Regions from separate parts of the [Ruminococcus] lactaris ATCC 29176 genome, predicted to be linked through region 1. Evidence: predicted binding sites of a transcription regulator. Region 1 holds the regulator's gene; each other region holds the start of a gene.

Evidence for each region. Region 1 encodes Rex, which represses fermentation and respiration genes when NADH is low (regulators of the CRP and FNR family bind a similar motif). Its sites were predicted from a motif close to ATTGTTAANTANTTAACAAT; they were not measured.
Region 2: a site for Rex is predicted at 5,265-5,284, ahead of NQ541_RS02925 (shikimate dehydrogenase). Genes of this name have one in related genera too.
Region 3: a site for Rex is predicted at 2,973-2,992, ahead of NQ541_RS11710 (complex I 24 kDa subunit family protein). Genes of this name have one in related genera too.

The regions. Positions count from the first base shown of each region.
Region 1 is NZ_CP102292.1:1,409,700-1,420,837, forward strand. Features, by position in the region: gene NQ541_RS06690 (bifunctional ADP-dependent NAD(P)H-hydrate dehydratase/NAD(P)H-hydrate epimerase) at 1-1,104, opposite strand, end outside; gene NQ541_RS06695 (redox-sensing transcriptional repressor Rex) at 1,180-1,821, opposite strand; gene abc-f (ribosomal protection-like ABC-F family protein) at 2,002-3,939, shown strand; gene NQ541_RS06705 (DUF1653 domain-containing protein) at 4,892-5,383, opposite strand; gene ilvA (threonine ammonia-lyase) at 5,490-6,704, opposite strand; gene ftsY (signal recognition particle-docking protein FtsY) at 6,682-7,641, opposite strand; gene smc (chromosome segregation protein SMC) at 7,651-11,138, opposite strand, start outside.
Region 2 is NZ_CP102292.1:601,357-612,494, reverse strand. Features, by position in the region: gene NQ541_RS02945 (GntP family permease) at 1-1,154, opposite strand, end outside; gene NQ541_RS02940 (alpha/beta hydrolase) at 1,157-2,146, opposite strand; gene aroD (type I 3-dehydroquinate dehydratase) at 2,197-2,958, opposite strand; gene NQ541_RS02930 (MFS transporter) at 3,048-4,259, opposite strand; gene NQ541_RS02925 (shikimate dehydrogenase) at 4,294-5,172, opposite strand; gene NQ541_RS02920 (LysR family transcriptional regulator) at 5,423-6,307, shown strand; gene NQ541_RS02915 (LysR family transcriptional regulator) at 6,371-7,252, opposite strand; gene NQ541_RS02910 (oxidoreductase) at 7,491-9,491, shown strand; gene NQ541_RS02905 (ABC transporter substrate-binding protein) at 9,697-10,872, opposite strand; gene NQ541_RS02900 (beta-N-acetylglucosaminidase domain-containing protein) at 11,111-11,138, opposite strand, start outside.
Region 3 is NZ_CP102292.1:2,502,323-2,513,460, reverse strand. Features, by position in the region: gene NQ541_RS11725 (hypothetical protein) at 1-20, opposite strand, end outside; gene NQ541_RS12995 (ATP-binding protein) at 258-1,244, shown strand; gene NQ541_RS11715 (hypothetical protein) at 1,740-2,393, shown strand; gene NQ541_RS11710 (complex I 24 kDa subunit family protein) at 3,034-3,510, shown strand; gene nuoF (NADH-quinone oxidoreductase subunit NuoF) at 3,513-5,399, shown strand; gene NQ541_RS11700 ([FeFe] hydrogenase, group A) at 5,412-7,112, shown strand; gene lon (endopeptidase La) at 7,225-9,492, opposite strand; gene dusB (tRNA dihydrouridine synthase DusB) at 9,684-10,646, shown strand; gene greA (transcription elongation factor GreA) at 10,914-11,138, shown strand, end outside.

The sequences.
Region 1 (11,138 bases):
AGGGGTGAGGATCATATTTTTCCCAAGTTTTTTATACAGATCTTTCCTTCCTGCAAGAAGGTTCAGTCCATCTGCATCAATCACGCAGGAACACTTTGCTTTCTCTATTGTATGCAGCAAAATCTTTTCTGATCTACTGCTTTGTCCTAATCCACAGCCGATACAGATGACATCTGCCCACCCGATCAGTTGATCCAGTTTCTCTTCATCATACTCTCTATAGCAGGAAATGATCGCCTCTGGAAGAAGTCCCTGAAGTACCTGCCTGTTCTCTTCTGCTGTATAGATCTGGACAAGTCCGGCACCAACCGTATACGCTGCTGTAGCTGAAAGATAAGCTGCTCCTGCCATTCCCGGACTGCCGGTGATCATAAGGACTCTGCCAAAACTGCCCTTATGCGAATCCTCTTTTCTTTCCGGCAGCAGATTTCCCAGCTCCTTTTTATCATAGGTCATGCAGACACTTTTCTGTTCAAAAAAGTACTCGGGATCAATCCCGATCGTTACCGGAACAACCTCTCCCGCACAGATCTGTCCCGGATACAAAGCACAGCCACGCTTCTGACATGCCATAGATACTGTCAGTTCCGCCTGAAATGCAATACCAAGCACCTTTCCTGTAGCAGAACAGATTCCTGATGGAATATCCACTGCAACCTTCTGTGCCGTCTGCCGGTTCATCCATCCGATCACATCTCTGTAGTGTCCTGCAACTTCTCTGCACAGACCAACGCCAAAAATTGCATCAATGATCACAGTATACTCTTTCTCGGGGATTTCTGTAAACAAATTAATCCCGAGATTTTTGTCGATCTGAGCCTGCAATCTGCATTCTTCCGTCATAGAGCTTTCTCTTCCCGTAAAAAGCACATCCACATGGCAGCCCTTTTCAGCCAGAAGTCTTGCCACAGCAAATCCATCTCCGCCATTATTTCCACTGCCGCATACGATCAGTGGTCGCCTTAAATCCTTTTTCTTTTCTTCCAGTACTTCAACAATTTTTAATGCTGCCCTCTCCATAAGAACCACAGAAGGTACACCGATCTGCTGGATCGTATACTGATCTGCTTTCTTCATCTGTTCTCCGTCCGGTAAATATCTCATGAGCAGTCCCCTTTCTTTTAAAGACAAACTGCTGCGGACCGGTCCAGCTATGACCATACCCGCAGCAGTCCTCTGCTATTTTTGAATTTCATTGTGCTGGCTGATATTATAAGACAATTTCATCAGACTGTCAGCAAGATGTACACTCTCCACAATGACATCCTTGGGAAGTGTAAGATCCGTATGTGCAAAATTCCAAATGGCCTTGATCCCATTCGCTACCAGGACATCCGCTACTTCCTCCGCTTTTGACTTGGGAAGTGTAAGAGCTGCAATCTCAATATCATTTTCCTGCAGGTATCCTTCCAGTTCATCCAGCATTCTGACAGGGATTCCCCGGATCGTCACTCCCTCAAGACGCGGATTCACATCAAATAAACTTTTTAAAATAAATCCATTCCGTTCAAATGATGCATAATTTGCCAGTGCCTGTCCAAGATTACCGGCACCGATAATAATAAAGTTATGATCCTTATCCAGTCCCAGTATCTTTCCAATCTCCGTATAAAGGTACTTTACATTATATCCATATCCCTGCTGTCCAAATCCACCGAAATTGTTCAGATCCTGCCGGATCTGGGATGCTGTTACCTGCATCTTTTTACTCAGGTCATTGGATGAGATCCTCTCTACACCCGCTTCAAGCAGGTCTCCCAAATATCTATAATATCTTGGAAGCCTGGAAATTACGGCACGTGATATTTTTCTTTGTTCCACTTCCATTGCCCTCCACATCATAATCTACCCAACATTATATAGAATAGTTAAACTTCTGTCAAACTTTACTTTCCTACTTCTTGTATTTTCGGCTATTTTCGATATAATAGATACTTGGAGTTTTATAATAATGAAGAGCCATTTTAAAATAAGAACTATGATATAAGGAGTTTATTGATTATGATTTTAGCCTGTCACAATCTGAATAAAGCATTCGGCGAACATACCATTGTCTGCGACGGTTCTTTTCATATTGAAGACCGGGAGAAGGCAGCTCTTGTCGGGATCAATGGTGCCGGGAAATCTACGATTCTGAAAATGATCATCGGGGAGGAACCCCTGGACGGTGGCGATGTTATTCTTGCCAAAGGGAAGACTCTCGGTTATCTTGCACAGCGTCAGGATCTGACATCCGGCAATACAATCTATGAGGAAGTAAAAAGTGCAAAAGCCGATATCTTTGCAATGGAAGCCCAGCTTCGTTCCATCGAGCAGGAACTGAAATCCTTAACCGGGGAAGATCTGAAAAACCGGCTGGATACATACAACCGGCTTCAGTCTGAATATGAGGCCAAAAATGGCTATGCCTGTGAAAGTGAAATCACTGGTGTCCTGAAGGGGCTTGGATTTACAGAGGATGATTTTTCCAAGCAGACCGATACCCTCTCAGGAGGTCAGAAGACACGAGTCTCTCTTGGAAAACTGCTTCTGACAAGCCCTGATATCCTCTTACTGGACGAGCCGACCAACCATCTGGATCTTAGTTCCATTGCATGGTTGGAAACGTATCTTTTAAATTATTCAGGAGCCGTATTGATTGTTTCCCATGACCGGTATTTTCTGAACCGTGTCGTAACAAAAGTCATTGAGGTCGATCAGGCTCATATTCGTATGTATATGGGAAACTACAAAGCCTATGCAGCGAAAAAGCAACAGATCCGTGATGCCCGCCTGAAAGAATACATGAACCAGCAGCGTGAAATAAAGCATCAGCAGGCAGTCATCGAGAAACTTCGTTCTTTCAACCGGGAGAAATCCATCAAGCGGGCTGAAAGCCGGGAAAAAATGTTGGACCGTATCACTCCTGTTGAAAAGCCCGTTGAAAGCGTCCGCGAAATGCACTTTTCTCTTGAGCCGTCCTGTATCAGCGGATCGGACGTCCTGACAGTTGAACATCTGTCCAAACGCTTTGACAGCCAGCAACTTTTTCAGGATATCAGCTTTGAGATCCATCGCGGGGAACACGTTGCCATCATTGGTGATAATGGTACAGGAAAAACTACCCTGTTAAAAATTATCAACCAAGTAGTCTCTGCAGACGAGGGATCTTTCACGCTTGGATCAAAAGTCAAAATCGGATATTACGATCAGGAACATCACGTCCTTCATGATGAAAAGACGATTTTCGATGAAATTTCCGATGACTACCCATCCCTGACTCATACGCAGATCCGCAATACACTTGCTGCATTTCAGTTTACCGGGGAGGAAGTCTTTAAACAAATCCGTACACTCAGCGGTGGCGAAAAAGGACGTGTATCCCTCGCAAAGCTGATGCTGTCCGAGGCAAATTTCCTGATTCTCGATGAACCTACCAACCATCTGGATATTACCTCCAAGGAAATCCTGGAAGAAGCCCTGAACAACTACAGCGGAACGGTTCTTTATGTCTCCCATGACCGGTATTTTATTAATCAGACCTGTTCCCGCATTTTGGAGCTTGTCAATCAGACTTTTGTAAATTATATCGGAAACTATGACTACTATCTTGAAAAGAAAGAAGAACTGACCCGGGCATACGCATCTGCCCCTGCCGTATCTGCCGGTATTGCTCCCTCGGAATCTTCTTCCGACAATCAGACAGAATCCAAATTGAGCTGGCAGGAGCAGAAAGAGCAGCAGGCAAAAGAGCGGAAACGCAAAAACGATCTGAAAAAGACAGAAGAAGAAATTGCAAAGCTGGAAGAACGAAATACCGTAATCGATGAAGAACTGACAAAAGAAGAAATTTACTCCAACTCCATCGAATGTCAGAAACTTTCTACCGAGCGGGCTGAAAATGAGGAAAAGCTGGAAGCCTTGTACGAGCGGTGGGAAGAGTTGGCGGAGGACGTGTAATAAATTTGTATTTGTTGGGGTGAAAATGATTCGGTATCAGGAAGGCTTTTTGACAGAAGAGCGTCCATATCCGCCCTTGCTGTTGCATCGCAGTGCAGGACCCGCTTTACCTCAGCCCGTTGACAACTTGTAACAGGAATGTGGAAACACTCGTGCAGAGGCACTCCTGTTTACGTTCCTTAACAAGTTGGGCAAAGTGTCTTCGGAACGCTCCTTGTCAATGCACTGCTCACGCAACAGCAAGGGTGGATATTAGGCTTTTCAAATCAGAAAATTTTCCCTCATACCAGAACATTTTCTCCCAACAAAGACGAAATTCCAATAAGAAATAAAGAGCCGGATGGCTATCGACGAAGATAAATGCTCCATCAAATAGTAAATACAATATTTACGAGATGCCAGGGTCAAAAGGTCTAAGCCCACATGAGCTTGCTCATAGGTGGGTGAAAGACCTTAGGCTCCGCCCCGATATGAGCATAAAAGTGGGATGATAATCCCACGATATGCGAATATTGGGTAGGATTGTGGAAGTGCGTAGCACGGAGCAATCCGTAGGCATCAAAGTCGGGGGCTTTTGCCCCCGACATCTTTACGATCGAGTATCTTAGTCAATAGCCATCCGGCTTTTTTCTATTCTTTTTAAATTTGCATTGTTGAGTGACTACGCTGTGGAGTCAGAAAAAAACTTCTTACTGTGACTACCAGCGGAAAGCAGGGTATTCCTGAGCAGGTGCATTAGCAGGGAGCGTTCCGAAGACACTTTGCAGCGTTTGTTAGAGAAAGTAAATCGAGTGCCATTGCACGAAGATTTCCACTTTCGAGTTACAAACGGTCAACGGGCTGAGGTAAAGCGGGCCTGCACCGCGAAGGAATGTCCCTGCTTTCCGCGTCCGCTTCGCCACAAAGAAGCTTTCTGATTTACAAGCGTATCACCCCAACAACTACAAATTTTCTACCTTAATCTCCCGCTCTCATATCTGCTCTTCATCTGCAGAAACCGAACCAGCCCTGCATACCGTTCTTCCAAAGATTCTTCACGTTCTGCATATTCCAGACTTTCTGCAGCCGCCGTCAGAAATCGTTCGCTCAGTACAAGCCTGTGCTTTTTCAGATATTCCAGTTTTTCTTCATTTTTTTCAAGATCCAGAAATTCCAGAATCATCGTCATATCATCCTGCAGTGCCTCGGATTCACAAATCGGAGCAACTTCTTCTATCTTTTCAAAACGATATTTCTGTCCCCACTCATCTGCCTGTTCCCGGATTAATGGACTCATAAAATTCACCAGTCTGCTCACAAAAACTTTTCCCTTTGTTCTGTTCACCGCTACATAGACAACCATTTCTTCTCTCGTCTCTGTCGATATGGCACAATGCAGTATCTCATAAATACCACCTTTAAAATGACGATATTTTTCTCCTGCTTCTGGCTTTTTTCTTTCCATTTTTCTGTTTCCCTCTTTCTGCTGTCTGCATCTAACTGTCAGATTGTACTTTCTGTTGCTCTTTAACTGAAGAGTTTAAGGATCAGGAATCTGTCCTTCCTGACTTTTAATATAATTTCGCACTGATTGTCTTTGGTCTGAATCCATTTTCATCCAGTGCTTCAAGAATCTTCTTCTTATGGTCTGTTCCAAATGCTTCCATGGTGATACGAAGTTCTACCGCTGCGTTTCGATTCGTACTTACAAACTGATTATGCTCAAGTTTGATAATATTACCCTGGACATTTGCGATCGTCTCTGCCACGCGTGCAAGCTCACCCGGCTTATCCGGAAGAAGCACGGATACGGAGAAAATACGGTCTCTCTGGATCAGTCCATGCTGAACGATGGAGGACATGGTAATCACATCCATATTTCCTCCACTCAGTACACAGACAACTTTCTTTCCTTTACAGTCAAGCTGCTTCAGTGCTGCCACAGAAAGAAGGCCCGAATTTTCTACGATCATTTTATGATTCTCAACCATATCCAGAAATGCTCCGATCAGCTCATCATCTTCTACCAGAAGAATATCATCTACATTTTCCTGAACATACGGCAGATTCTGATCTCCGACTTCCTTTACAGCCGTTCCGTCTGCAATCGTATTGGCAGAATCAAGTTCTACAACTTCCCCTGCTTTCAGTGCTGCTGTCATGCTGGCTGCCCCTGCAGGTTCAACTCCGATCACTTTGATCTTCGGATTCAGCATCTTTGCAAGTGTTGAAACTCCGGTGATCAGACCACCGCCACCGATCGGGACAAGAATATAATCAACTGTCGGAAGTTCCTGTACGATCTCCATTGCAATCGATCCCTGACCGGTAGCGACATCCAGATCATTAAACGGATGCACAAATGTGTAGCCATTTTCTTCTGCAAGCTTGCAGGCATACTGATATGCATCATCGTATACATCCCCATGAAGTACAACTTCTGCCCCATAGCTCTTGGTTCTGTTTACCTTGATTAAAGGTGTAACTGTCGGCATAACAATCGTTGCCTTGCATCCAAATTCTCTTGCTGCAAATGCAACTCCCTGTGCATGGTTGCCGGCAGAAGCTGTAATCAGTCCTCTGTTCCGTTCTTCCTCTGTCAGCGTACTGATCTTATAGTAAGCTCCCCTGATCTTGTATGCTCCTGTATGCTGCATATTTTCCGGTTTCAGATATACTTTTGCTCCCGTCTGCGTGCTGAGATACTCACTGAAAACCAGCTTTGTAGGATTTGTCACTTTCTTGACAAGTTCACTTGCTTCTTCAAATTTCTCCAATGTCATCATTTTTTTCTTCCTCCCTGTAGAACAGTGCCTTTACAAACTCTTCCGAATCAAACTTCTGCAGATCATCGATTGTCTCACCAACTCCGATATATTTTACCGGGATACCCAGTTCTGCCTGAATCGCTACAGCAATTCCACCCTTTGCAGTTCCATCCATTTTCGTAAGAACGATTCCTGTAATGTCTGTCACTTCATTAAATTCTTTTGCCTGTGCCAGAGCATTCTGTCCCGTCGTGGCATCTAATACGACTAGTGTCTCACGAAAAGCATCCGGATATTCTCTGTCGATTACCCGGTTGATCTTCTTTAACTCTTCCATAAGATTTTTCTTATTATGCAGTCTGCCTGCTGTATCACACAAAAGTACATCCGCTTTTCTTGCTTTTGCGGCTGCTACCGCATCATAGACAACTGACGCAGGATCTGCACCTTCCTGCCCGCCGATCATTTCAACACCGGCACGGTTCGCCCATTCCCTGAGCTGTTCTCCTGCTGCTGCACGGAATGTATCTGCTGCTGCAAGAATTACTTTTTTATTCTGATCTTTCAGCTTTCCTGCAAGCTTTCCGATCGTGGTTGTCTTTCCTACACCATTCACTCCGATCACAAATACTACAGATGTCCGGTTTTCAAACTCATACGCTGTCTCACCTACATCCATCTGCTCCCGGATACTGTCGATCAGAAGCTGCCTGCATTCCAACGGCTCTTTTATATGCTGTTCTTTTACTTTTTCTTTCAGATCTTCTATGATATCCATAGTCGCCCGTACGCCAAGATCCCCCATGATCAGGGTTTCTTCCAGTTCTTCATAAAAATCGTCATCAATCCTGGAAAATCCATGAAAAATACTGTCCATTCCTGATACGATATTATCCCTGGTCTTTGTAAGCCCGGATACCAGTCGCCTGAAAAATCCTTTCTTTTCTTCTCCCATTTCTGCCTCCTACTTCTCCAGTTGGTCTTCCAGAAGATCTACCGATACCAGCGTAGATACTCCCTTTTCCTGCATCGTAATACCATACAGACGGTCTGCTGCCGCCATGGTTCCTCTTCTGTGCGTGATAACAATAAACTGCGTATGCTTCGTAAGTTTATGAAGATACTGTGCATACCGGTCTACATTATTATCATCCAGTGCCGCCTCAATCTCATCCAGCAGACAGAACGGTGACGGTTTCAGATTCTGGATTGCAAATAACAGCGAAATCGCCGTCAGTGCTTTTTCGCCTCCTGAAAGCTGCATCATATTCTGCAGCTTCTTTCCCGGTGGCTGGGCAATGATCCTGATCCCCGCCTCCAGAATATCCTCGTCCTCCATCAGCTCCAGTGTACCTTTTCCTCCTCCGAATAACTGACGGAATACCTCATTAAATTCTTTTGCGATTCTTGCAAACTGCTCGGTAAACTGCTTCCGCATTGCAGTATCCAGTTCCTCGATAATCTGCACAAGTGATGCTTCAGCCTCTACCAGATCATCATGCTGCCCTTTGAGGAAAGTATATCTCTCCGACACATTTTTATAGTCTTCGATCGCATTTACATTAACTGTACCAAGTTTACGGATCTCATTTTTCAAAACCTGGATCTGCCGCTTCATCTCTGCCAGATCGGTCAGCTTTTCATTCCGAAGCTCCATCGCATGATTATAGGTGAGTTCGTATTCTTCCCACATATAATTCATCTGCTTTTCAGATGCTTCTTCATATCCCTCTTTCTGACTGTTCAGACGGAACGTCTCTTTATCAAGATCTGCAATATGCTTTGACAAATCTTCACGGAGCCTCAGAAAATCTTTATTCTTCTGATTCAGTTCTTCTCTCTTTGAAGTCTGACCGTGAATCTCCTGCCTGATCTCCTCAAACAGCTCTTTCGACTCTTCAATGGTCTGCTGTAATTCCCGGATCTTTTCTTCTTTTTCCCGGATCTCCTCAGATGCATTTCCCCGGCTTTCACCAAGTTCTTCCAGTTCATTGCAGAACTTCTGGATTTCTTCCTCAATACGGATCATATTTTCCAAAATAAAGTTATCCTGCTGCTCCAGACTTGCAAGTGAAAGATGTACTTCCTCTGTCTGCTTCAGTTGTGATCCCTCTTCTTTTTTTGTCTGTTCTAACCGGATCTGAAGCTGACTGATCTTTTCATTCAACTCCTTCTCCATATTTTCAGAGGTCTCTAATTCCATCTGGATCGAATCCTCATTATCCGTAATCTCCTGAAGTTCCTGCAGCAGACTTTCCTGTTCTTTCTGATAACCGTCATATTTCTGCTTGGCCTCTAACTGCTTTAACTGCGTCTGCTCAACATTCATCCTCGCAGTCGTCTCCACAACAGAAGCCTTCCGGAGCGTCTGCTGGATCTCATCCGTAGAGCTGTAGATTCCGGCTCTCAGATCTTTCACCTTGCGTACTTCTTCTTCCAAAGTATCCATCTCTGTCTTCAGCATCACTACCGTCTTTTCAAATTCTTCTATCTCCCGGCGTCGGCTCAGCAGATTGCTGGAATTTTTAAATGCACCTCCGGTCATGGAGCCGCCCGGATTGATCAGTTCCCCTTCAAGAGTCACCAGTCTGAGTGTCTGACGATACTTTCTTGCGATTGCGATTCCATGGTCAATCTGATCGACCACGATAGTTTTTCCAAGAAGCTGTTCCGCAAGTCCGCTAAATCTGCTTTCTACATGAACCAGTGTATTCGCAAGTCCGATCACTCCCGGTTCTCTTAAGGCCTCTGCATTGCGGATTCCTCCACTTCCCCGCATACTGGTAAGTGGGAGAAACGTTGCCCGCCCGAACTTATTCCTTTTCAGAAATTCGATCATCCTCTTTGCAGTATTCTCATTGTCGGTTACAATATTCTGAATACTGCCGCCAAGTGCAGTTTCAATCGCAATCTCATATTCTTGCTCTACCTTGATGATATCTGCAACAACTCCGATCAGCCCCGGTTCCTGCTCTTTCTTTGCCATCACCTTCCGGATACTGTTGCCGTAGCCATCGTAGCGTTCTGTAATATTTTTCAGGGATTCCAGCCTGGACGACTCTCTGTGATAAGCGGTCTGGCCGATTTTCAGTTTTTCCTGCTTTTCACGCAGCTCTTTCTGTAACCGTTCAAGTTCCCGTTCATTCTCTGAAATCTTTGCATTACACTCTGCTATTTCTTTCTGAACTGCCTGCAGTTCTTCTTCATGCTTTTTCAGGATCAGATTCTGTTCTTCTGCCTCGGTTGCAACTTCCAGCAATCCTCTGGCAATAACTGCTTTTCTTGTCTGAATCTGTTCTCTTGTCGTATCGAAATGCTGCATCTTTGCAGTCGTTGATGCACGACTTCCAAGCAGCTCCATGATCTCTTTTTTGCACTGCTCGATCTCATCTGTATATTCAGCGATCAAAGACTGCGTATCAATCAACTTCTGCCTGGCCTGTGCATCAGTCCCACGTGCCTTTTCCAGCTTTTCCAGAACATTCTGCTTTTCTTTTTCCAGTTCTTTTTTCTTTGCCGTCCTGGACTCAATTTCTGTATGGATCACTCCTGCACGATGTCCATAATGCTCATCGTTCATCCGAGCTGTATTGATCTGTTCTTTTAAGACGTTGATCTGTCCCTCCAACTGCTGCTTTAAAAGACCGGTCTCATTCATCTGAGTTCTTGCTGTCTCGATAGCCAGATCAATTTCTTCAACCTGCCCCTCTATCAGGTTATACTCCTCTTTCATCTTCTCATAACGGACATTTGCTTCATCCATCTCTGCTGCAGCAAGCTCGTATTTCCCGGCAACATCCCTGATACGTTCTCTCAGCCGTTCTTCCTCCAGAAGGAACATATTAATATCATAGGTCTTCAGTTCCTCTTTCTTTTTCAGATATTCCCTGGCTGTCTCGGACTGACGTTCCAAAGGTCCCAACTGCTTCTCCAGCTCCTGAAGGATATCATTTACCCTGGTCAGATTCTGCCGTTCTTCTTCCAGTTTCTTTAAAGAAAGATTCTTTCTCCGCTTATATTTAACAATTCCGGCAGCCTCATCAAAAAGTTCTCTTCTCTCCTCCGGCTTTCCGCTCAGGATCTTATCAATCTGTCCCTGACCGATAATCGAATATCCTTCCTTTCCGATACCAGTATCGTAGAACATTTCATTAATATCTTTCAGTCTGCACGCTGTACCGTTAATCAGATATTCACTTTCACCCGAACGATACAGCTTTCTTGTAACTGTAACTTCTCCGTACTCAACCGGAAGCTTATGATCTGAATTGTCCAGTGTGATCGCAACAGATGCATAACTTAACGGTTTCCTGTTCTCCGTCCCTGAAAATATAACATCCTGCATACTTCCACCACGCAGTTGCTTCACTCTCTGCTCTCCAAGTACCCAGCGGACCGCATCCGCAACATTACTCTTTCCACTTCCGTTTGGTCCGACAATCCCGGTGATCC
Region 2 (11,138 bases), 810 kb from region 1:
TTCATACCGGTTGCACATGCCGGTGCCAGTCTGTGAAGTGCTCCTGCACTTGCACCCTTTGCAAGCAGACCGTCTGACAAATGTTCAAAGAACATGGCGATGGAAGAGGTTCCGCTTCCAAGGATACCGGCAAGGATATTCAGTCCGAAGAACTCTGTCAGATACGGGTTCATCTTCAGACCCATTACAAAGTTGATAATGGACTGGAATCCCGGACAGGACTGAAGTACGCCTGAAAATCCAAGAATCGCTGCTGCCATTACAGTTGCTCCGATTCCATTATTTACACCCTTTTCAAGAATCTTTGCCACACTTCCGACCTGTTTATGACAGAACAGAACAATCACAACAGAACCAACAAACATACTCAGTACAACGATTGCATTTGTATTCATATCTGTCAGGTTAGAAAGAGCAAGTACCAGTACTACAACCAGGATAAACGGGATCAGTGCTACCCAGAAAGACGGAAGATCATCTCTTGTCGGCTGGATCTTAACTGGCTGGGATTCATCGATTGCTGTTCCCTCTTTGATCGCTGCTTTTTTTGCTGCATGAACCATGTAAAAATATCCCACTGCAAAAGATACCACGAAAGCGACCCATCCAAGGATCGGTGCTGATCCCATGGAAGTTCCGAGATACTGTGCCGGCATGATGTTTGTAATATTGATGGCATACGGGATCATTGCTGAGCAGGTTGCTCCGATAAAGATGATTCCCGGAATCATACGGTATGGGTATCCTGCCTGCTTCATCATGATCGTTGCGATCGGTGCCAGTACGAAAAGTACTACAAATCCTGATACTCCCACATATACGAATACCGTTGTGATCAGTGCGATAGACAGGATAACTCGTTTTGCACCCATTTTTTCTGTAACTACATTTGCAATGGATTCAGCACAACCTGATGCTGCCATCAGTTCCCCAAACACTGCTCCGATTACAAGTACAAATACATTGTTCTGAATAAATCCTACATACCCCTCTGCATAAGAACTCAGTGATGTCCACCAGTCCATCCAGCTTGTCAGGATAATGATAAATGAAACCAGAATCGTAGATGTAAATACATCAAGTCCCTTCCAGATTGCTACTACAAAGATGATTGCTGCCAGCAATAATCCGATGACTGATATTGTTGTTGCCATAATTATTTGTCCTCATTCTCACCCACGATCCGAATCTTGCCAAGCGGCTTCCGGTATGGGTTCTTTCCTTCGTAAAAATGTTTATCAAGAAAGTCGATACACTTCTCAATATTCTGATCTGCCTTGATTACCTGAGAACCATGCGGTTCATTTTCAAAGAGATCCAGCTCCACGCGGTCTTCTCCGCAGACAGCTTTTACCTTTTCTGCCATGTAGACAGACTGATGATAGTCGATGACCAGGTCATTTGTTCCATGCTGAATCAGCATTGGCGGACAACTTTCCTTTACATGACTGATCGGGCTTACCTTACTTGTACGTTCCGGATAATACAGTGGATTATATCCCAGCAGCATCGTAAACATTGAGTCATTTGATTCTCCGTCACCCGGCATCATTCCCTTGCCTGCACCGGTCTGCTTACGCACTTCATAAATGTCTGTTCCGAACTGCTCTGCAGAACAAAGCTCACTGATCGTATACCATGCAATGGCACAGTCGATCTTTGAAGATGCTTTTACTCCGACATTCAGATCATCCATGTCTTCCTCGTCTGCTGTCACTGCCAGAAGCTGCGTCACTGTACCGCCTGCTGAATTTCCCCATACTGCAAACCGATCCGGGTCTAAATTCAGTTTCTCTGCATTGGCACGCAGATAGCGGATTGCTGCTTTTCCGTCGATTAGCTGTGCCGGCCATTTTGCTTCCTGTAAAAGACGATACTCTACCGTTGCAACTGCGTATCCCTGTGTCACAGGCAGACACATTGACTTAATGTAATGTGTCCTCTTGTGTCCCGCCGCAAAAGCTCCACCATGGAATACGATCACCAGCGGATATGGGCCTTCTCCGTCTTCCGGATAAAAAACATCCAGAATCTGGTTCGGTGACTCATCTGCATAGACAAGATCCAGTTCGGTCTTTGCAAACTGCGTGATATCCATCTCCGGCTCTGTCTTCAGAAATGTCTCTCTGTTGTTCATCCCTGTCATTTTCTCTCCTCCCAGTAATAATTCGAATGCTGTTTTATAAATCCTGATCCTTACAGACTCTTATGAAGCAGGCCAAGAACTGTTGTCAAATCTTCAATTCCCATCTGTCCCGGAGCGGATACTTTTCCAACTGCTCCAAATGTCAGTGCTGAACCGAATACTTCACCGCAAAGACGACTGATCACACCGGTTCCTGACATGGACATTGTAATGATCGGACGGTCTGCATATTCTGATGCCATTTCCTCTGTAGCAGAAAGAAGTGTCAGAACATCTTTCTTATTCTGAGGCATTACAGCGATCTTTGGAATATCTGCTCCTAATTCCTGCATTTTTCTTAAACGGGATACGATTTCGTCCTTTGCAGGAGTCTTATGGAAATCGTGATTAGAAGCAATGACTTTTACACCATTTGCATGTGCTGTCTCAACAACTGCTTTCACCGCATCATCTCCTGTAAACGCTTCTACGTCTACAAGGTCAACCAGTCCTGTTTTTGCCGCATTCTGATTCAGTTCTACATAAGTTTCTGTCTCAATGGATTTCTCTCCGCCTTCTTTGGATGTACGGAATGTGAACAGGATCGGAGTCTCACCAAGTACCTCACGAAGAGCTTTCATTGTCTCTTCTGTCTTTGCAAAATCGAAAATATCTTCATACCAGTCTACACGCCACTCAACAACATCGGCCTTTGTAGATTTGATAGTTTCTGCTGCTGCAAGGATTTCTTCTCTTGTTACCCCAACGATCGGTACACAGATTTTCGGGATTCCTGCACCAATTTCAATATTTCTTACTTTTACAGTATTCATAATACTATTCCTTTCTATGACTTCTTTGGAGGGGAACCCGCACCGGTCGTTCTGCTCCGGTACAGGTTTCATTTTTACAATTTTCTTATTTATGCTTCCTCTGCATTTTTCAGAAGTACACCATATCTTACATTTACAAAAAGTCCCAGTGCCACGCCTACTGCTGTAAGAACAATGTTCATTACCATAACCTGGGATGGCTGCATCTTTGCTGCTGCTGTAAGGATCGTGTAGTTACAAAGTGAGGATGCGATCATAATCAGAGCTGTGATCGTTCCCTTGATCTTCGGGAAAAGCATATTGCATACAGAAGTTGCGATCTGAAGCAGTCCGCCTGCTCCTGCCCATCCGATGATAAATGCTCCTGCGATCATCAGCGGCTTGCTCTGTCCTACCAGTACAACGATCAGTGTTGCCAGGCAGATCACCGGATATGCCACGATAAAACGTACATCTTTGATCTTTCTTGTCAGCAGTGCTGTCACAACCAGTGCGATCAGTGTTCCTGCTGAATAATATGTCTGCATGATGGACGGATCAGCCCAGCCTACATTCTCTTTTGCAAAGTTCTGTGCACAGTTAAGCCATAACTGGAATGTTCCCGTGCAGGTAAATCCGATCAGGATCATAGCTACAGACTCGATAGAGAAATGAGTATGTTTTAAGCTGTCGATCAGACCTTCCTTCTTTCCTGCTGCTTTCTGATCTGCATCAGGAAGTGGGAAAAGCATAACCAGTACAAGCAGTACTACATAAATAACACCGCAGATATAAAACAGCATATTATAGGAAACCAGTCCTGTAGCTGTTGTAGCAACAGTTGCTCCCAATACAAACGGAAGGATCATCTGTGCGATGGCAATGAAAAATTTAATTCCCATTGTAGCAACACCCGGTGCTTTGTAGATGATCTCTGCAACTGCCGGATAAATTCCTGTATCCAGGAAGGAGTTTGCAATACCTCCGATGATCGCACATACATAAGCGATCGTATATCCACCATTTGTTCCTGCATTAAATGCAAGTGCAAGACCGATCAGGTAGATTGCATAAGAACCACTTCCGATTGCAGTAGAAATGCGGCGTCCCAGTTTGTCAGATAACGGACCTGCAAACGGCAGGGCGATCAGACGTCCGAGTCCTAATGCCGCTGAGATTGCAGTGATCGCCATTGCCTCTACACCCCAGGATGCGGCAAGAGCTTCTTTTATAACAGCCTGTCCCAGAATGGAACAGCCAATACCATGGATAAAATAATTTAAATACAAAATCAATGCACTTGGCATATATTTCTTATTCATAATGATGATTCCCTCTCAATTCTCTTTCTGATCCTTAGTCATCATATCTGATGTTCAGGACTTCCTTCATGTGGTCGATCGGCATCTCTTTTCCTGTCCAGAGCTTGAATGCAGCAGCTCCCTGGAACAGCATCATTCCAAGTCCGTTCATTGTCTTGCATCCAGCTTCTTTTGCCATCTTACGCATCTTTGTCTCAAGTGGAGAATATGGTACATCAACAACGATCAGTTCCGGACGGAAGAATGACTTGTCAGGAACAACTGACAGATCCTCTAACGGCTTCATTCCAACACCTGTTCCGTTTACAAACAGGTAAGAAGAATCCATCTCTTCTTTTAATTTCTCTTTATCATCTAAATCATATAATGTAGCTTTGCACTCTGTCTTTTCATTGATCTTCTTTACAGTCTCTACTGCATTATCCCAGAACTTATCATGGATATTGAAGATGGAGATTTCTTTTACTCCGTCAAGTGCTGCCTGGATTTCGATTGCTGTTGCAGCTCCGCCTGCTCCGCAGATCGTCATTTTCTTTCCGATCACATCAATATCATTATCCTTTAATGCCTGCATAAATCCGATTCCGTCTGTGATATGTCCGATCAGTTTTCCGTTATCATTTACGATTGTATTAACTGCTCCACACATCTCTGCTGCCGGTGACAGTTCGTCCAGATACTGTCCAACTACTGTCTTATTTGGCATAGAAACGTTAGATCCTACCATCTTTAAAGCACGAAGTCCTTTGATCGCATCTTCCAGTGTGCTGTTGTCAACTTCAAATGCAAGGTAAGCATAATCAAGACCAAGTGTTGCAAATGCTTCATTATGCATTGCCGGTGAACTTGAATGTCTGATCGGGTAAGCCATAAGTCCGATTAATTCTGTGTGTCCTGTGATTCTCTCTGCCATGATTTTTCTCTCCTTTTAAATCTGATAGCCCTCTGCCATCTTTTAATATTAATATGAATGATAATTTTTTCACCGCTTCCTGCGGTATGTAGTTTGTTAATTATCAAACAACCTCTCTGCCTCCTATTATACGAGCATTTTTCCAATACTTCTAATATATCTTTTTTTTATTTTTAATAGCTTTTTGCTATCAGTTATAGTATACTTCTACTAACAGACCACTACTGTATGAAAAGAAAGGAGACTCCCTATGACACTCAATCAGATTCTCTATTTTCAGACCGTTGCCCGCCACCAGCACTTCCGCCTGGCTGCAGCCGAGCTGTCTATTTCACAGCCCAGCTTAAGCCGTTCCATCGCAGTACTGGAAGAGGAGCTTGGTATCATCCTCTTTGAACGAAAGGGGCGTACCGTCACCCTTACCAAATATGGGAAACTTTTTTTAGAGCATGCCGACCGGATTCTTGATGAAGTCCGGCTTGCCCAGAAGCATATGAAGAAACTGTCCGGGAATGCCGGTCATGTGGATATCGGTTATGTCTTTCCGCTTGCCGCACACTATATTCCCCATACAGTACGCAGATTTCTCAGTACACAGAAAAATAAAGACGTAACCTTTAATTTCCATCAGAGCCATACCGGAGAGATGATCCGTGGATTAAAAAATGAAAAGTATGATGTCATTTTCGGATCTTATGTAGAAGATGAACCAGACATCCAGTTCGTCCCTATCCTGAACCAGGAAATGATCATCATCACCCCTGTTGGCCACCCGCTTTCAAAAAAAGAGCAGGTTTCCATCCATGATCTGGAACATTACCCGCTCATCGGTTATGATCGTACTTCCGGTCTTGGACGCTTTACCAGCCGGACTTATACTTCCTATACACTCCATCCGAATATCATCTGTGAATCCCCGGATGAAAACGCCATTGCCTCTCTTGTTGCAGAAGATTTTGGGATTGCCCTTGTTGCGGATGTTGCGATCCTGGATCACTTCAAATTAGAAAAGCTGCATTTAAGTGATGTCACACTCCATCATACTGTATATCTCGCCTACCTGCGGGGGCATTATCAGATCCCTGCTGTCCGCAATTTTATTTCCTTTATAAAAAAAGAAGGAACTTCTCTGTGAGGTTCCTTCCCTTCTTCCAACGATCTATTCTCTGATATTTTTCCAGGATGCCCTGGGATTTTCTTACATTCCCCGCCTTTTTACATACTCTGCAAACTTTTGTACCAGCGGTGGATGGTACTTTTCCTTCCCCTGTGCCATATAAATATAGCGTTGCTGATCCTGGTTACGCAAAGGAACAACATCCACGTCCAACTGGGATAAGATGGGGATCTCCGGCATAATGGCAATCCCGAAATTCTCTGCCACAAGTCCTGCCATAGAACCGTCTTCTTCAATTTCATAAGCAATCTTGGGATTCAGCTTTGCCTGCTCAAACATCCGGTCCACCACTGGTCTCAATCCGCTGTTCGGTGTATAAAAAATCTGTGGATATGTGGCAGCCTGCTCCAGATCTACAGCTCTTTCATAAGAAAGAGGATGCCCCTTTGGTACAACAACCACTAATTTTTCTCTCCCCACCGGAGTAAAACCAATCTCCCCTTCCCGCTCTGCCATGGAACAGAAACCAATATCAAACCGGTCTTCTTTTAATCCCTGGATGATCTCTGAAGTATTTCCTACTGTAAACCGGAATTTTACTTTCAGCTCCTCATGAGTTCGCAGGAAATCTCCTACCAGCCTCGGTACAAATCCACTGCCAAGGGTATAAATATAAGCCAGCTCCACCACACCTTCTGTCTGTCCGGTCATGCTCTGTACTTTTTTCACCCCGGTATCCAGCGAATGGATTGCCTCATCTACATATTCTTTAAAGATCTTCCCATACTTTGTCAGAACCACACCACGTCCCTGCTTTTCAAATAGCTTTGTTCCGATCTCTTTCTCAAGAGAACTGACCGCATGACTCAGACTCGGCTGTGAAATAGACAGTTCTTCTGCTGCCTTTGTATAATGTTCTACTTCTGCAAGTTTGGCAAAATAATGCAACTGATTCAGATTCATTTCCGTATTTCCTCCGTCTTCCTGATTTTCCCTCTTTGTATAAAATATCACAATTCATAGATAATATCTATTAATTTTGCCGAAAATATGTATTTGTTTTATATTTTATTTTTTTCTATAATACAGGTTGTAAAACAGATTGTTAAGCAAATGTCAAGCAACCTCTCATGGCAGTTTACAATCAACATTTATAACAAGATTTATTCATTCACTATTTTAATTCAGGAGATTACTAATTATGAAAAAAGAGTATCAGCATATCTTTGAACCTTTTACAGTTCGCCGTATGACAATGAAGAACCGTATCATGATGACTCCAATGGGAACGAACTACGGAGAATCCAGTGGAGAAATGAGTTTCCTCCATATTAATTATTATGAACAGAGAGCCAAAGGCGGTGTAGGACTTATTATGGTAGAAAATGCCAGCGTCGATTCTCCGGAAGGTTCTAACGGAACCACTCAGCTCCGTATCGACCACGATAATTACCTGCCTCGTCTTTTCAAACTGACAGAGACGGTTCACAAGCATGGTGCATGTATCGGTATCCAGATCAATCACGCAGGAGCTTCCGCACAGTCTGCAAGAACAAATATGCAGCCGGTATCCGCTTCTGATATTCCGTCCAAAGCCGGTGGAGAGATTCCTCGTCCACTTTCTAAAGATGAGATCATGCGAATCGTAAAGAAATATGGGGAAGCAGCAAAGCGGGCTCAGATCGCCGGATTTGATACTGTAGAGATCCACGGAGGACATTCTTATCTGTTAAGCCAGTTCCTCTCACCGATCACAAATAAGAGAACAGACGAATTTGGCGGTTCTCTTGAAAACCGTGCAAGATTCGCACGCCTGGTCATTGAAGAAGTAAGAAGACAGGTCGGACCATTCTTCCCAATCTTCCTCCGTATCAGTGCTGACGAATTTATGGAAGGTGGAAATACACTGGAAGATTCTTTGGAATATCTGAAATATCTTGAAAAAGAAGTAGACGTAATCGATGTATCCTGTGGCCTGAACGGTTCAATTCAGTATCAGATCGATGCCAACCACTTCCCGGATGGATGGCGTTCTTACATGGCAAAGGCTGTAAAAGAGCGTTTCGGAAAACCATGTGTAACAATGGGAAATATTCGTGACCCACATGTTGCTGAAGATATTCTTGCAAGAGGTGATGCTGATCTGATCGGTATGGGACGTGGACTGATCGCTGATCCTGACTGGGTAAATAAAGTAGAATTTGGGGATGTTTGTGATATCCGTAAATGTATTTCCTGTAATATCGGATGTGCCGGAAACCGTATCGGAATCAACCGTCCGATCCGCTGTACTGTAAATCCGAATGTACCGGACGGAGAAGGATATAAGAAATTAAAAGTTAATAAACCTTGTAACGTAGTTGTTATCGGTGGTGGAACTGCCGGAATGGAAGCTGCCTGCACAGCCGCTGAAGTCGGATGTACAACCTTCCTTCTCGAGAAGAAACCATACCTTGGCGGTCTTGCAGCAGAGATCTCAAAGATTCCGGACAAGAAACGTCTTGCTGACTTCCCGAATTATATGATCCACCGCACAAATAACCTGAAAAATCTCTTTGCATTTACAAATACAGATGCAAATGTTGACTTTATCAAGAACCTGAAGCCAAATATCATTGTCAACGCAACCGGTTCTTCACCGCTGCTCCCACCAATCCCGGGACTGCATGAGAACATTGACAAAGAAGGCGGAAAAGTTGCTTCTATCCTGACCATGATCAATCATGTCAACGACTATCCGACTGACCTGACAGGAAAGAAAGTGGTTGTTATCGGTGGTGGAGCTGTCGGTCTTGATGTTGTTGAATTTTTCGCTCCACGCGGAGCAGATGTCAGCATCGTAGAGATGATGCCGATCATCGGAAATGGAATTGATCCGGTATCCAAAGTTGATATGGGTACATTAATGAAGAAATACGGCGTACATCAGATGCCGAATACAGCACTGAAAGAAGTCCGTCCGGACAACTTCCTTGTAGAAGCCGACGGAGAACTGAAAGAACTTCCATTTGATTATGGATTTGTCTGCCTGGGTATGAAAGCCGAGAATCCGGTTCTCCAGCAGGTAAAAAATGCCTTTGAAGATGATCAGAATATCGAGATCGTCAATATCGGAGACAGCGTAAGAGCAAGACGAATCATCGAAGGTACAGAAGAAGGACGTAACATCCTGAATACTCTTGAGAAGAGAGGATATCTGTAAGATCAGAATGAATATCAGAAGTTAAGTTATCCTTTGAGCCTCTCCATACAGAAGACCTGCCAGTTGGCAGGTCTTCTTGCATATCTGGGTATAAAAAGAGGAGGCAGGAGAACAATCAATCGTTCTCCCACCTTCTCTTTTTCGTTCATTTTTCTATGATCTGTCTACGGCTTTTTCCTGCCGACAACCTTCTCTTACTGATCTTTTATTTTGCCTCGAGTACCTGATACTCTCCGTTCTGTACTACAACAACGGTTGGATCTTTTGTAGGCTCTCCGTCCTCGCTCCAGGTGATACTCTTTCCTGTAAGACCATCATAAGTGATCTCTGTCATGCCTTTTTTCAGTGCATCACAAATATCAGAAGCACTCATATCCGGTGTAATATTCTCTTTCTCTGCTGCTGCCTTGATTGCATAAACACAGTCATAAGCATCTGCTGCAAACTGGATTGGTGTATCACCAAATGCGTCCTTGAAATCAGCCACGAACTTCTGAGTTGCATCATCTGTAGCATTGGCTGTAAATGGTGTCAGGAACATCAGGTTCTCTGCCAGTGAAGCATCAAATCCTTCAAGATCCAGAATACCGTCCATTCCGTCACATCCGAACCACTTCGGTGAAAAACCTGCTTTATTTGCCTGTGCAAGGATCAGGGATGCCTCCTGATAATAGATCGGAAGGAATACCAGCTCTGCTCCGGCATCTTTTGCCTTCTGAATCTGTACTGAGAAATCAGTCTTATTATCTGCTGTAAATGCCTTTGCTGCTACTACTTCAAGGCCTTTTTTCTCTGCCTCTGTAACAAAGTTCTGATAGATTCCTGAAGAATAAGTATCGGAACTGTTGTAGATAACTGCTACCTTTTTAGCCAGGTTATTATCAGCAATATAGTCGGCTGATGCACTACCCTGGTTCGGGTCTGAGAAGCACATACGGAATGCATTATCATACTGGATACTCTCTACTGCTGTAGCAGACGGTGTCAACTGGAACAGATTATCGTTATGTGACTCTTCAACTACTGCTGTACAAGGTGTAGATGTTGTCGTACCGATCAGCATCTGCATACCCCAGTCTTTCAGAGTATTGTAAGCATTGACAGATTTTTCAGCATCGGACTGGTCATCCTCAAACTTATACTCAATCTGCTTTCCATTAATTCCTCCTGCTGCATTAATCTCGTCTACTGCAAGCTGGATTCCGTTCTTTACCGCTGTTCCGTAAATTGCATTATCTCCTGTTGTAGGTCCGATTCCACCAATCTTAAATGTATCAGTATCTGCTGATGAACCTTTGTCATTACTACTTCCGCAGGCTGCCAGTGAAACAACCATTGCTGATGCAAGTACAATACTTGCTGCTTTTTTCAGCATTTTCATAAATAATCCCTCCTAAAAATAAATTTTCTCCATGGATATATTAGCTCTTATTCTCTGTATTTGTCAAGTAAAAAATGGATCGCACTCTATTTTTTTCTTACAATAGTTATTTCCATTGACTTTATTGAACCACATAAGCTTAAAGTTCCCCGGCAGCACCCCCAAGCCGTCAAAAAAACAGCAGCGGGATTTTTCCCGCCACTGCCTTTTCTGTGCATTTCTTAAATTTTCTGCTGCTTTATCTGTTTTTCTCTTTTTTCTTCAGA
Region 3 (11,138 bases), 1.1 Mb from region 1:
GCAATTATTTTCTTTTTCATAAAAAATCTTTCTATAACATAAACTTAATAATATTCCCCATACAACATCCATAATTGCAACGTTTTATATGTAAGTAATGCTTAATACTAAGTTAGCATATCCCATTTAATTTGTCAATTATACTAAAACTTGAGTTTCCGCTTTCAAAAAATAAAAAAAATTGTGTTTTTGAAAGTGACATCTTGCATATACTATTAGCAGACAGTATAATAAGTACAGCGAAGCGGTTTCGAGAAATGAAAAAATTTCAATTTTTGAAAGCGGGTGAAGAAATCAAGGAATACCATGCCTTACACGCCTATGTGGAAGAACATTATCAGGAAGGCAAAACGAACTACCTGTTTGTAGACGAGGTTCAGATGTGTCCCAAGTTTGAGCTGGCAATCAACAGCCTGTACTCTAAGGGAAAATACGACATCTATGTAACAGGCTCTGATGCTTTCCTGTTGAGTGCAGATCTGGCAACTCTGTTTACCGGACGCTATATTGAAATTCATGTGTTTCCTTTCAGCTTTCAGGAATATTGCCAATATTATGATGATATTAGTGACAAAGATAAGCTCTTTGATGAGTATGCTATCAAGGGCGGTTTGGCAGGTTCCTATGCTTATAGAACCGAAAAAGACAGAACAAACTATATCAACGAGGTCTACGAAACGATTGTTACAAGGGATTTGGTACAGAAATATACTCTCCCGGACACTTTGGTTTTACAGCGTCTGAGCGAGTTCCTTATGGATAATATCAGCAACCTCACTGTTGTATTTTTCCCGTTGGTAATCAGGAATATAACATTGCCCCCGATTTTGTCTGATAAAAAGGCGTTAATTACATTGGCATGGGATACCCTGTGGCTTTTTCTTACGATTTTTGAAGTATGTAATCATTCGGGAGATAGAGAGGGAATGAGAGCTGGTTATATAGCTGCATTTATTCTTATGGCGGGAGTATGGCTTGTGTTTTGGGTGGCAAGGTATCTTCCGGTAAATGGATGGATAAAAGCAGGAACCATTTTAATCATAAGTTGTATCTGGATGGCATTTACAAATGATGTGTATGCATATTTCGCGGAACATAAAAAGCAATTAACAATACTTTCCACTCATTTTTCTGATTGGACAAATCATATTTGTGTGAATGCAAATGTCTGTACTCTGATTTTGATTTTTGGAGGTATAGCAGGTGGTGGTTTATTAGTATATGGAATGATCAATAGGAAGTGAAAATGCTTAAAGTGATATGAAGCAGCGAAGTCAGTGGTCAGGGGCGAAGCCGATACACCGCAGGGAAGTTTTTAATGGAACGGACACAGACACGAAAGCAAAATCAGAACCCGAAAATCTGCTCTCTATTTGCTCGAAAGGCAGACAGGGCAGATATGGGGACAGTGAAAACCCTCACAGCATCGGCTGTGAGGGTTTTCGTGGTTTTTATAGTTATCTAAAGGAATGAGAGTAAAGTGCTGGCACTTCCTGTGCCATACTTTATGAGGGGGAGATAGTTGTTCATCAACTATCTGAGTATTAGTATAGACAAAATGTGTGTCAAAAATATGAGTAAATTCTAAAACAAACAGAAAAAATATAAATATCTCATTAAGAAATTAGAAAAACTTGATAATCTAAGTAAAAAATGATAAACTTATCACGTAACTGATGGATCTATGTGGAGAGTGGGAACCTCCGCAGAGGGTTCAAATAAAAAAGGAGAAAAAGTTTATGAACAGAGGAAAAATGAAAAAAGTTCTTGCACTTATGCTGACCTTCATTTTTGTAATAAGTGCAACCGCATGCGGTGGAGCAACGAAGTTTGATGCAGAAGCTTATGTAAGAGGCGTAATGGATGCTAATTATAAGCAGAAATATGACGAGTATGCGAAAGCCCGCGGTATTTCAGAAAAGGATGCAAAGGCAGAGATTGAGGATACATTAGACGAGCAGGTCGATACAGAGCTGAGCGGACTGGAAGCTCTGGGAGATTTTACAGAGGAAGAAAAGCAGGAATACAAGGATATGCTTGTAAAGATTGATAATCTTGCAAAATACGAAGTAAAAGAAGCCAAGGAAGATAAGGATGGCAATTTTACAGTAACGATCGAGGTAACTCCGTCTGATGTATATCAGACTCTGGAAGATAATTCAACTGCAGTTGCACAGGAGATGATGGATCAGGGACAGGATGTAAGCCAGGCGGATGCAAGTATGTTCCAGGATCTGCTGATCCAGAGTATGCAGAAGTCGATCGATGGTAATACATATGGTGATACAACGACGATCGAAATTGCTGTAACAAAAGATTCTGATGGTCAGTACGGAATCAGTGATTCTGATATGGAGAAGATCTCCACAGCCCTGTTTCCGGGATCAGTCTAAGAATAGAAAGTCAGTCTGAAAAATCAGATGAAATGAAAAGGTTCTGTCATGGAAGTACCGGAAAGATAGTCTTCCAGACAGAACCTTTTTATCTGTATGAGATAAGAGTGAGGATGAGACAAGAGTGATAAGAACGGAGAAAACCCGCTGACCTTTCGGCCAACGGGTTTTCGGTTTTTTATAGTTATCTAAAGGAATGAGAGTTAAAGTCTGACACCCCGGGTCTGCCGGGATGCCATCACTTTATGAGGGGGGAGATAGTTGTTAATCAACTATCTGACATTTAGTATAATCATAAAATGTGTCCAAATTATGTTTAATTTATAAAAGAAAATTAAACTTCCTTATGATTTTATTAAGAACTAAAATAGTGATTCTTTGTCAGATTCGGAACTAAAAGACAATATATATAAAAAAATAAGCAAGAAATCAGAAAAAAGTAAAGCCCATTTTTTATTGGAAATAAAGGGAAAATTAAGAAAATAAAGAGTGGAAAGGAAAACTAAAATTGTTAAAAATAGACATTTGAAGGGCGATGTTTATTGATTAATCATATAAAATAACCTATAATAAAAACAAATTGATAGAAAATTATCAAAGTATAATAAGAACTGCACAAAAATATTGAAGGAGGAGCTATATGTTAGATCAAACCTACTATAAAAAAGCAGATGAGATCATTTCGCAGCATGGACTTGAACCGGCTTCACTGATTCCGATCATTCAGGACATTCAGAGTGAATATCGGTATCTTCCACCGGAACTTCTGAGGTATGTGGCGAAGAAACTTGGGATCAATGAAGCAAAGGCATACAGTGTGGCAACATTTTATGAAAACTTCTCTTTTGAACCAAAGGGAAAGTACATTATTAAAGTCTGTAATGGAACTGCCTGTCATGTCAGAAAGTCAATTCCGATTTTGGAACGGCTTTATAGTGAACTTGGACTTTCAGAAGAAAAGGCGACAACGGACGATATGTTATTTACACTGGAGACAGTTTCCTGTCTTGGAGCGTGCGGACTTGCTCCGGTTCTGACAGTAAATGATAAGGTTTATCCGGGAATGACCCCGGATGCTGCGGCAGAACTGATTCACGAATTGAGAGGAGCGGAATAAGTATGGAAAAAATTACGAGCAGAGAAATACTTCATCAGATTCGTGAAGAGGCGGCAAAAAAGATCAGCGACAGCCGTTGCAGGATTTTGATCTGTGCAGGAACCGGGTGTCTGGCAGGCGGATCAGGTGAGATATACAGGCGGATGAGCGAACTTGCAGAAGAAAATCCGGATATTGACGTGGAATTTGGACCGGAGATTGCTCATGGTAGTGGCCCGTTGGAAGTGAAGAAAAGCGGATGTCACGGATTCTGTGAAATGGGACCGCTGATGCGGATCGAACCGGCAGGAATCCTTTATACAAAAGTAAAGCCGGAAGACTGCAATGAGATTTTCCACAGAACGATCGAAAAGGGAGATGTTATCCGTCATCTTTTATTTAAGCAGGATGGGATTGAGTATAAAAAGCAGGAAGAAATCCCGTTTTATAAAAAGCAGACGAGAAATGTACTGAAAAACTGTGGACATATTGATGCAGAACATATAGAAGAATACATTTCCACCGGAGGATATGAGGCATTAGAGAAAGTCCTGTTTGAGATGACACCGCAGGAAGTGGTGGAAGAGATTTCAGCATCCAATTTAAGAGGAAGAGGAGGCGGTGGATTCCCAACGGGATATAAATGGTCACAGGTAGCCCGTCAGGAAGAAAAGACCCGCTATGTAGTCTGTAACGGTGATGAGGGAGATCCGGGAGCATTTATGGACCGGAGTATTATGGAAGGAGATCCGCATAAGATGATCGAAGGAATGATGATCGGGGCTTATGCGGTAGGAGCCAGAGAAGGTTATATTTACGTGAGAGCGGAATATCCGCTGGCGATCAGCCGTTTGAAACGGGCAATTTCACAGGCAGAGGAAAGCGGTCTTTTAGGCGATCATATTTTAGGAACAGATTTTTCATTTCGCCTACATATTAATCGCGGTGCAGGAGCATTTGTCTGCGGAGAAGGAAGTGCATTGACTGCGTCCATTGAGGGAAAAAGAGGTATGCCGCGTGTCAAACCGCCAAGGACGGTGGAACAGGGTCTGTTTGGAAAGCCGACGGTTCTTAATAATGTAGAGACCTTTGCCAATGTTCCGATGATCATTAATAAAGGAGCAGAATGGTTCCGTTCCATCGGACCGGAAAAAAGTCCGGGAACAAAAGCATTTGCATTGACAGGAAGTGTTCGGCATACAGGTCTGATCGAAGTGCCGATGGGAACGACCCTGCGGGAAGTGATCTACGATATTGGTGGTGGCATCAAAGGAGACGGAGCGTTCAAAGCGGTGCAGATCGGAGGTCCGTCAGGAGGATGCCTGGTGTCGAAAGATCTGGATGTCAGTCTGGATTTTGATTCATTGAAAAAAATGGGGGCAATGATCGGTTCGGGCGGACTGGTTGTGATGGATGACCATACGTGCATGGTGGAAGTGGCGAGATTCTTTATGAATTTTACGCAGAATGAAAGCTGTGGAAAGTGCGTGCCATGTCGTGAAGGAACAAAGCGTATGCTGGAGATCCTGGAGCGGATCGTGGCAGGAAATGGAAAGCTGGAAGACCTTGATCTGCTGGAGGAACTGGCGAACATGATCACAGAAACTGCACTGTGCGGTCTTGGAAAGAGTGCGGCACTTCCGGTTATGAGTACGCTGAAAGTATTCCATGATGAGTATGTGGAGCATGTGGTTGAAAAGAAATGTGCCTCCCATACCTGCACTGCATTACGAAAGTTTATCATCAGTCCTGAGCGGTGTAAAGGATGTTCAAAATGTGCGAGAAACTGTCCGGTCGGTGCGATCAGCGGAAAGATCAAGGAACCATTTACGATCGATACGGAAAAATGTATCAAATGTGGAGCATGTGCGAGTGCCTGTGCATTTGGTGCGATTCATATTGAAGGGTAGGAGGAACAGAGTATGGGCTATATGACAATTAACAACAGGAGAGTGGCTTTTACAGATGAAAAAAATGTCCTCTCAGTGATCCGAAAGTCGGGAATCGATCTTCCTACGTTCTGTTATCATTCAGAACTGTCAACCTATGGGGCGTGCAGGATGTGTGTGGTGGAAGATGAACGTGGAAAGGTATTTGCATCCTGTTCAGAAGTACCACGGGATGGTATGGTGATCTATACAAATACACCAAGATTGCAGCATCACAGGAAAATGATCATTGAACTGCTGTTGTCATCCCATTGCCGTGACTGTACAACGTGTGCCAAAAATGGAGTCTGTACGTTACAGAAGCTGGCAAGCCAGTTGGGTATTTCAGAGATCAGATTTGAAAATCATAAGAAACCACTTCCACTGGATACCTCTTCGGATTGTGTAATAAGAGACCCCAATAAATGTATTCTCTGTGGGGATTGTGTGCGTACCTGTGATGAAATCCAGGGACTTGGCATTCTGGATTTTGCTTTCCGGGGTTCAAAAATGCAGGTTATGCCGGCATTTAACAGAGAGCTGGCAGAGACTGACTGCGTAGGCTGCGGACAGTGCAGGGCGGTCTGTCCGACCGGTGCGATCAGTATCCGGCAGGATGTTGATCCGGTATGGAAAGCGTTGGCGGATAAGAATATCAGAGTTGTGGCACAGATCGCACCGGCTGTCCGGGTGGCGATCGGAGATAAATTTGGAATCCCGAAAGGTGAAAATACACTGGGACGCCTGGTGGCAGCTCTGCGACATATGGGATTTGATGAGGTATATGATACAAATTTCGGGGCAGACCTGACGGTAATGGAAGAGTCAGCAGAATTGCTGGAGCGTTTAAAATCCGGTAAGAATCTTCCGTTATTTACTTCCTGCTGTCCGGGCTGGGTGAAGTTCTGTGAGAACCGTTACCCGGAATTTCGGGAAAATATTTCCACCTGCCGTTCTCCGCAGGCAATGTTCGGAGCATTGCTGAAGGAAGAAGCCCGGATGAAAGCGGCAGAAGCGGAAAAAGAAGGACGAAGCCTCCGCAAGACGGTTGTGATCTCGATTATGCCATGTACGGCAAAAAAAGCAGAGATCAAAAGACCGGAGCATTTTACAGAAGGGCAGCAGGATGTAGATTATGTACTGACCACGACAGAAGTGACCCGTATGATCAAAGAAGCGGGAATAGATCTGTCGCAGATCGAACCGGAGGCACTGGATATGCCGTTTGGTCTGTCTTCGGGGGCAGCAGCGATCTTTGGAGTAACGGGTGGTGTGACCGAGGCAGTTCTGAGACGTCTGGTACACAGCAGCAGGATGGAAGATCTGCAGGACATCAGCTTTACGGGAATCCGCGGGATTGAAGGAATCAAAGAAGCCTCCATCCAGCTTGAGGACAGAACGGTGAAAATTGCAGTGGTGAATGGTCTTCGCTGTGCAGAAACACTGCTGGAGAGGATCAAAGCCGGTGAAGTCCAATATGATTTCGTAGAAGTGATGGCATGTAAAAGAGGCTGTATTGCCGGTGGTGGACAGCCGGTGCCGATCGGACCGAGGACGAAACAGGCCCGGCTGGATGGAATGTATAAGATCGACAGCATGGCACAGATCAAGAGATCCGATGAAAATCCGATCATTGCAGAGGTTTATGAGGGAATCCTGAAGGGCAAGGAACATAAATTGCTGCATAATAGATAAAAAATCGCCTTATATCAGATGCACAGCAACTGGTATAGGGCGATTTCTGAATTATGTCGGATTATCGGTTATCAAGATAATCTTTTACAAGAAAGAGACTGGAAATCCAGGGTTATTTCAACACCAGTTTTAGTACCTCAGTCACTTTTTTCACCGGAATGATTTCCAGCTTATTTTTAACCTCATCGGCAACGTCATCGAGATCCTGTTCATTGTCAGCAGGAATCAGAACCTTTGTGATTCCTGCACGCTGGGCGGCCATAAGCTTTTCAGGAAGTCCGCCGATCGGCATGACACCGCCACGCAGGGAAACTTCTCCGGTCATGGCATATTCCGGGCTGACTTTCTTCCCCGTGAGAAGTGATGCAAGTGCTGTTGTCAGCGTGATTCCGGCTGATGGACCGTCTTTTGGAACCGCACCGGCAGGAACATGGATATGGAGGTCGTGGTCATCAAGCACTTTGCTTTCCTTTGGATAAAGTGATTTTACAAGACTCAGTGCAATCTGAATGGACTCCTTCATTACATCTCCAAGCTGACCGGTAATAATCATCTTGCCTTTGCCCGGAATCAGTTTACTTTCTATAAATAAAATTTCTCCGCCCGCTCTGGTCCATGCAAGTCCGGTGACAACTCCCGGTTCAGGGGAAGAGAGTTTCCGCTCATGGTGGAGCTGCTTTTTCCCAAGATATTTTTCGAGATTTGTCTTAGTGACTGTCAGTGTTGTTCCCTCATTTTTAACAAGTTGGACGGCAGCCGTCCGGCAAAGAGTATTGATCAGTTTTTTCAGGTCACGGACACCGGACTCCATTGTGTATTCATCAATAATCCTGCGAATCGCTCCGTCGGTTACTTTCAATGCATTTTTCTTAATTCCCATGGCATCGAGAGCCTTTGGAAGAAGATGTCTGCGGGCAATCTGATATTTTTCTACTGCAGTGTAACCGGAGAAATTAATAACCTCCATACGGTTGAGCAGTGGTTCAGGAATCGTATCCAGTGAGTTTGCAGTGCAGACAAAAAGTACATTGGACAGATCGTAAGGCACATTCATATAGTGGTCAGTGAAAGTGCTGTTCTGTTCAGGATCAAGAACCTCCAGAAGGGCACTGGCAGGGTCTCCGCCGTAATCTTTGGCAAGTTTGTCAACCTCATCCAGTACAATGACCGGATTGGAGACACCGCTTCGCTTGATTCCTTCCATGATCCGTCCGGGCATAGCACCGATATAAGTACGTCTGTGGCCACGGATTTCCGCCTCATCACGGATACCACCAAGACTGATCCTTACATATTCTCTTCCGAGAGCCCGTGCAATACTTTGTCCGATACTGGTCTTCCCGGTTCCAGGAGCACCGACAAATAAAAGGATCGAGCCATATTGCTTCCGGTTGAGAGCCATAACGGCGAGTTGCTGGATGATGCGTTCTTTGACTTTTTTCAGACCATAGTGATCTTCATCAAGAATCTGCTCCGCCCGGTCAAGATCGATCGGGGTAAACTGCGGTGCTTTCCAGTCCAGGCTGGTCATAAAGTCAAGGTAATCATACAGAAGACCGTACTCATGGCTGTCCTTGCCTTCCTGCTTCATGCGGTTCAGCACTTTTTCAGCTTCTTTACGGGCTTCGTCATTCATGCCGGATTCTTCAATCTTTTTCTCAAATTTCCGGGTATCGGAAATATTTTCAGGGTGAAGTTCGTCCAGTTCTTTCTGAAGATAACTGATCTGCTTCTTGATGGCTGCCTCGCGATAAAGCTGCTCCTGATCATCTTTCTGAGCTTCCTTTGCTTCGGTGGAAACTTTGGCAACCTCCATAAATTCGTTGATGGCAGCTTCGATCAGCGTACAGCGTTCCCGGCGGGAATCCGTTTCAACAATGGCATATTTTTCTTCGGGGCTGATATTCAGATATTCCGAAAGGGCAGATCCGAGATCATACATATTTTTCCGCTGTAAAATGAAACTTCTTGCCCACATTCCCCACTGGTATCCCTGGACAAATTTCAAAAGTGCGGCACGTAAACGGAGAAATTGAGCCTTCTCTTCTTCTGCCGTATAGTCATCAACCTCTGCACGAATAGATGCCTCTGCGAGAATCTGACCATTTTCCACCTCGACATCTGAAAGATCAACACGCTCCAGCGTGCGGATCTGAACACTGTCATCGTCTCCGAAAGCCTCTACTCTGGCGGAAATGCCGACCGGACAGATATGGTCAGCGTCCAGTTCTTCAGCGTCATCTTCATTTCTTAAGAAAGCAAAAAGCAGCTCACTGCCGACTTCAAGCTGCTCGGATGCATTTTCAGTAAAAAACTCTTTTTTGAAGTGATAGGTGACATCGGGAAGAAATAATATATTATAAATTGGCTGTATTACCATAGTAATTCTCCTTTCATCTGATAGATTATTAGCACTCTTAACTAATGAGTGCCAATATATAGTAGAAACCTAGCATAAAAATGTAAAAATGTCAATAGAGGCAAGGTTGACTTTTAAAATGGTTTCGTCTAAGATGAAAACGATAAAATCTGAAAAGAACGAAATAGAGAAGAACAGAACGGAATAATACGATGAGACAGTTAAGAATAGGAAATGTAACCTTAGAGAATACTTATATTCTGGGGCCAATGGCGGGAGTGACAGATCTGCCGTTTCGCTTATTGTGTAAAGAGCAGGGAGCAGGTCTTTTGTGCATGGAAATGGTCAGTGCAAAAGCCATTCTCTATAATAATAAGAATACAGAGACGCTTTTGGAGATCCATCCGGATGAACAGCCGGTATCTCTCCAGTTTTTTGGTTCAGATCCTCAGATTATGAGTGAAATGGCAAAGCGGGTCGAGGAAAGACCGTTTGATATTATGGATATTAATATGGGATGTCCTGTACCGAAAGTCGTGAAAAATGGTGAAGGATCGGCATTGATGAAAAATCCAAAGCTGGCACATGAAATTATCAGTGCTATGGTCAAAGCAATCAGGAAACCGGTGACAGTTAAAATAAGAAAAGGCTTTGATGACAACTGCATTAATGCAGTGGAGATGGCGAAGATCGCAGAAGATGCGGGGGCAGCAGCCATTGCAGTCCATGGAAGGACAAGAGAGCAGTATTACAGCGGAAAAGCAGACTGGGAGATTATTCGTCAGGTAAAAGAGGCGGTTTCCATTCCTGTGATTGGAAACGGCGATGTGACCAGCCCGGAGCGTGCAGATGCCATGGTGAAAGAAACCGGCTGTGATGGTGTGATGATCGCCCGGGGAGCCCAGGGAAATCCGTGGATCTTTTCTGAGATGATCGAGCATGAAAGAACAGGGAAGATCCCATCGAGACCGACGAATGAAGAAATCCGGAAAATGATGCTCCGACATGCAAAGCTTCAGCTTCAATATAAAGGAGAATATCTGGGAATCCGGGAAATGAGAAAGCATGTGGCATGGTACACGAAAGGACTGCCGGGTTCAGCAAAACTGCGGGAAGAGATCAACCGGGTTGAGTCTTATGCAGAACTGGAAGATCTGCTGTACAGACAGCTATAAAACATAGTACAGAATCGGGGATGCGAAAGCAAGAAAACCGAATACAAAGCCGAATACGAAAGCCGAATGCGAAAGCCGAATCTGCTTGACATCAGCAGGCGGTTTGGGTATAATATTGAAATTGCGAAATAGACTTAAATGACAGCATACAGGTGAAAATCAGGTTGTGTACAGTCTGTATAGATGAACAGGTCAGAACAGTATACGGACAAGGTTGAACCTGTAAGTATAGACAGAAAAGAAAGAATCAGAAAGGAAGCGTAACCGATGGCAGAAGCTAAGAAAAGATTACTTACTTACGCAGGCTTAAAAGCACTGGAAGATGAACTGGAGAATCTGAAGGTAGTAAAGAGAAAAGAAGTAGCAGGCAAGATCAAAGAAGCAAGAGAGCAGGGAGATCTTTCCGAGAATGCTGAGTATGATGCAGCAAAGGACGAGCAGAGAGATATCGAGGCCCGTATCGAAGAATTAGAAGCAATTCTGAAAAATGCA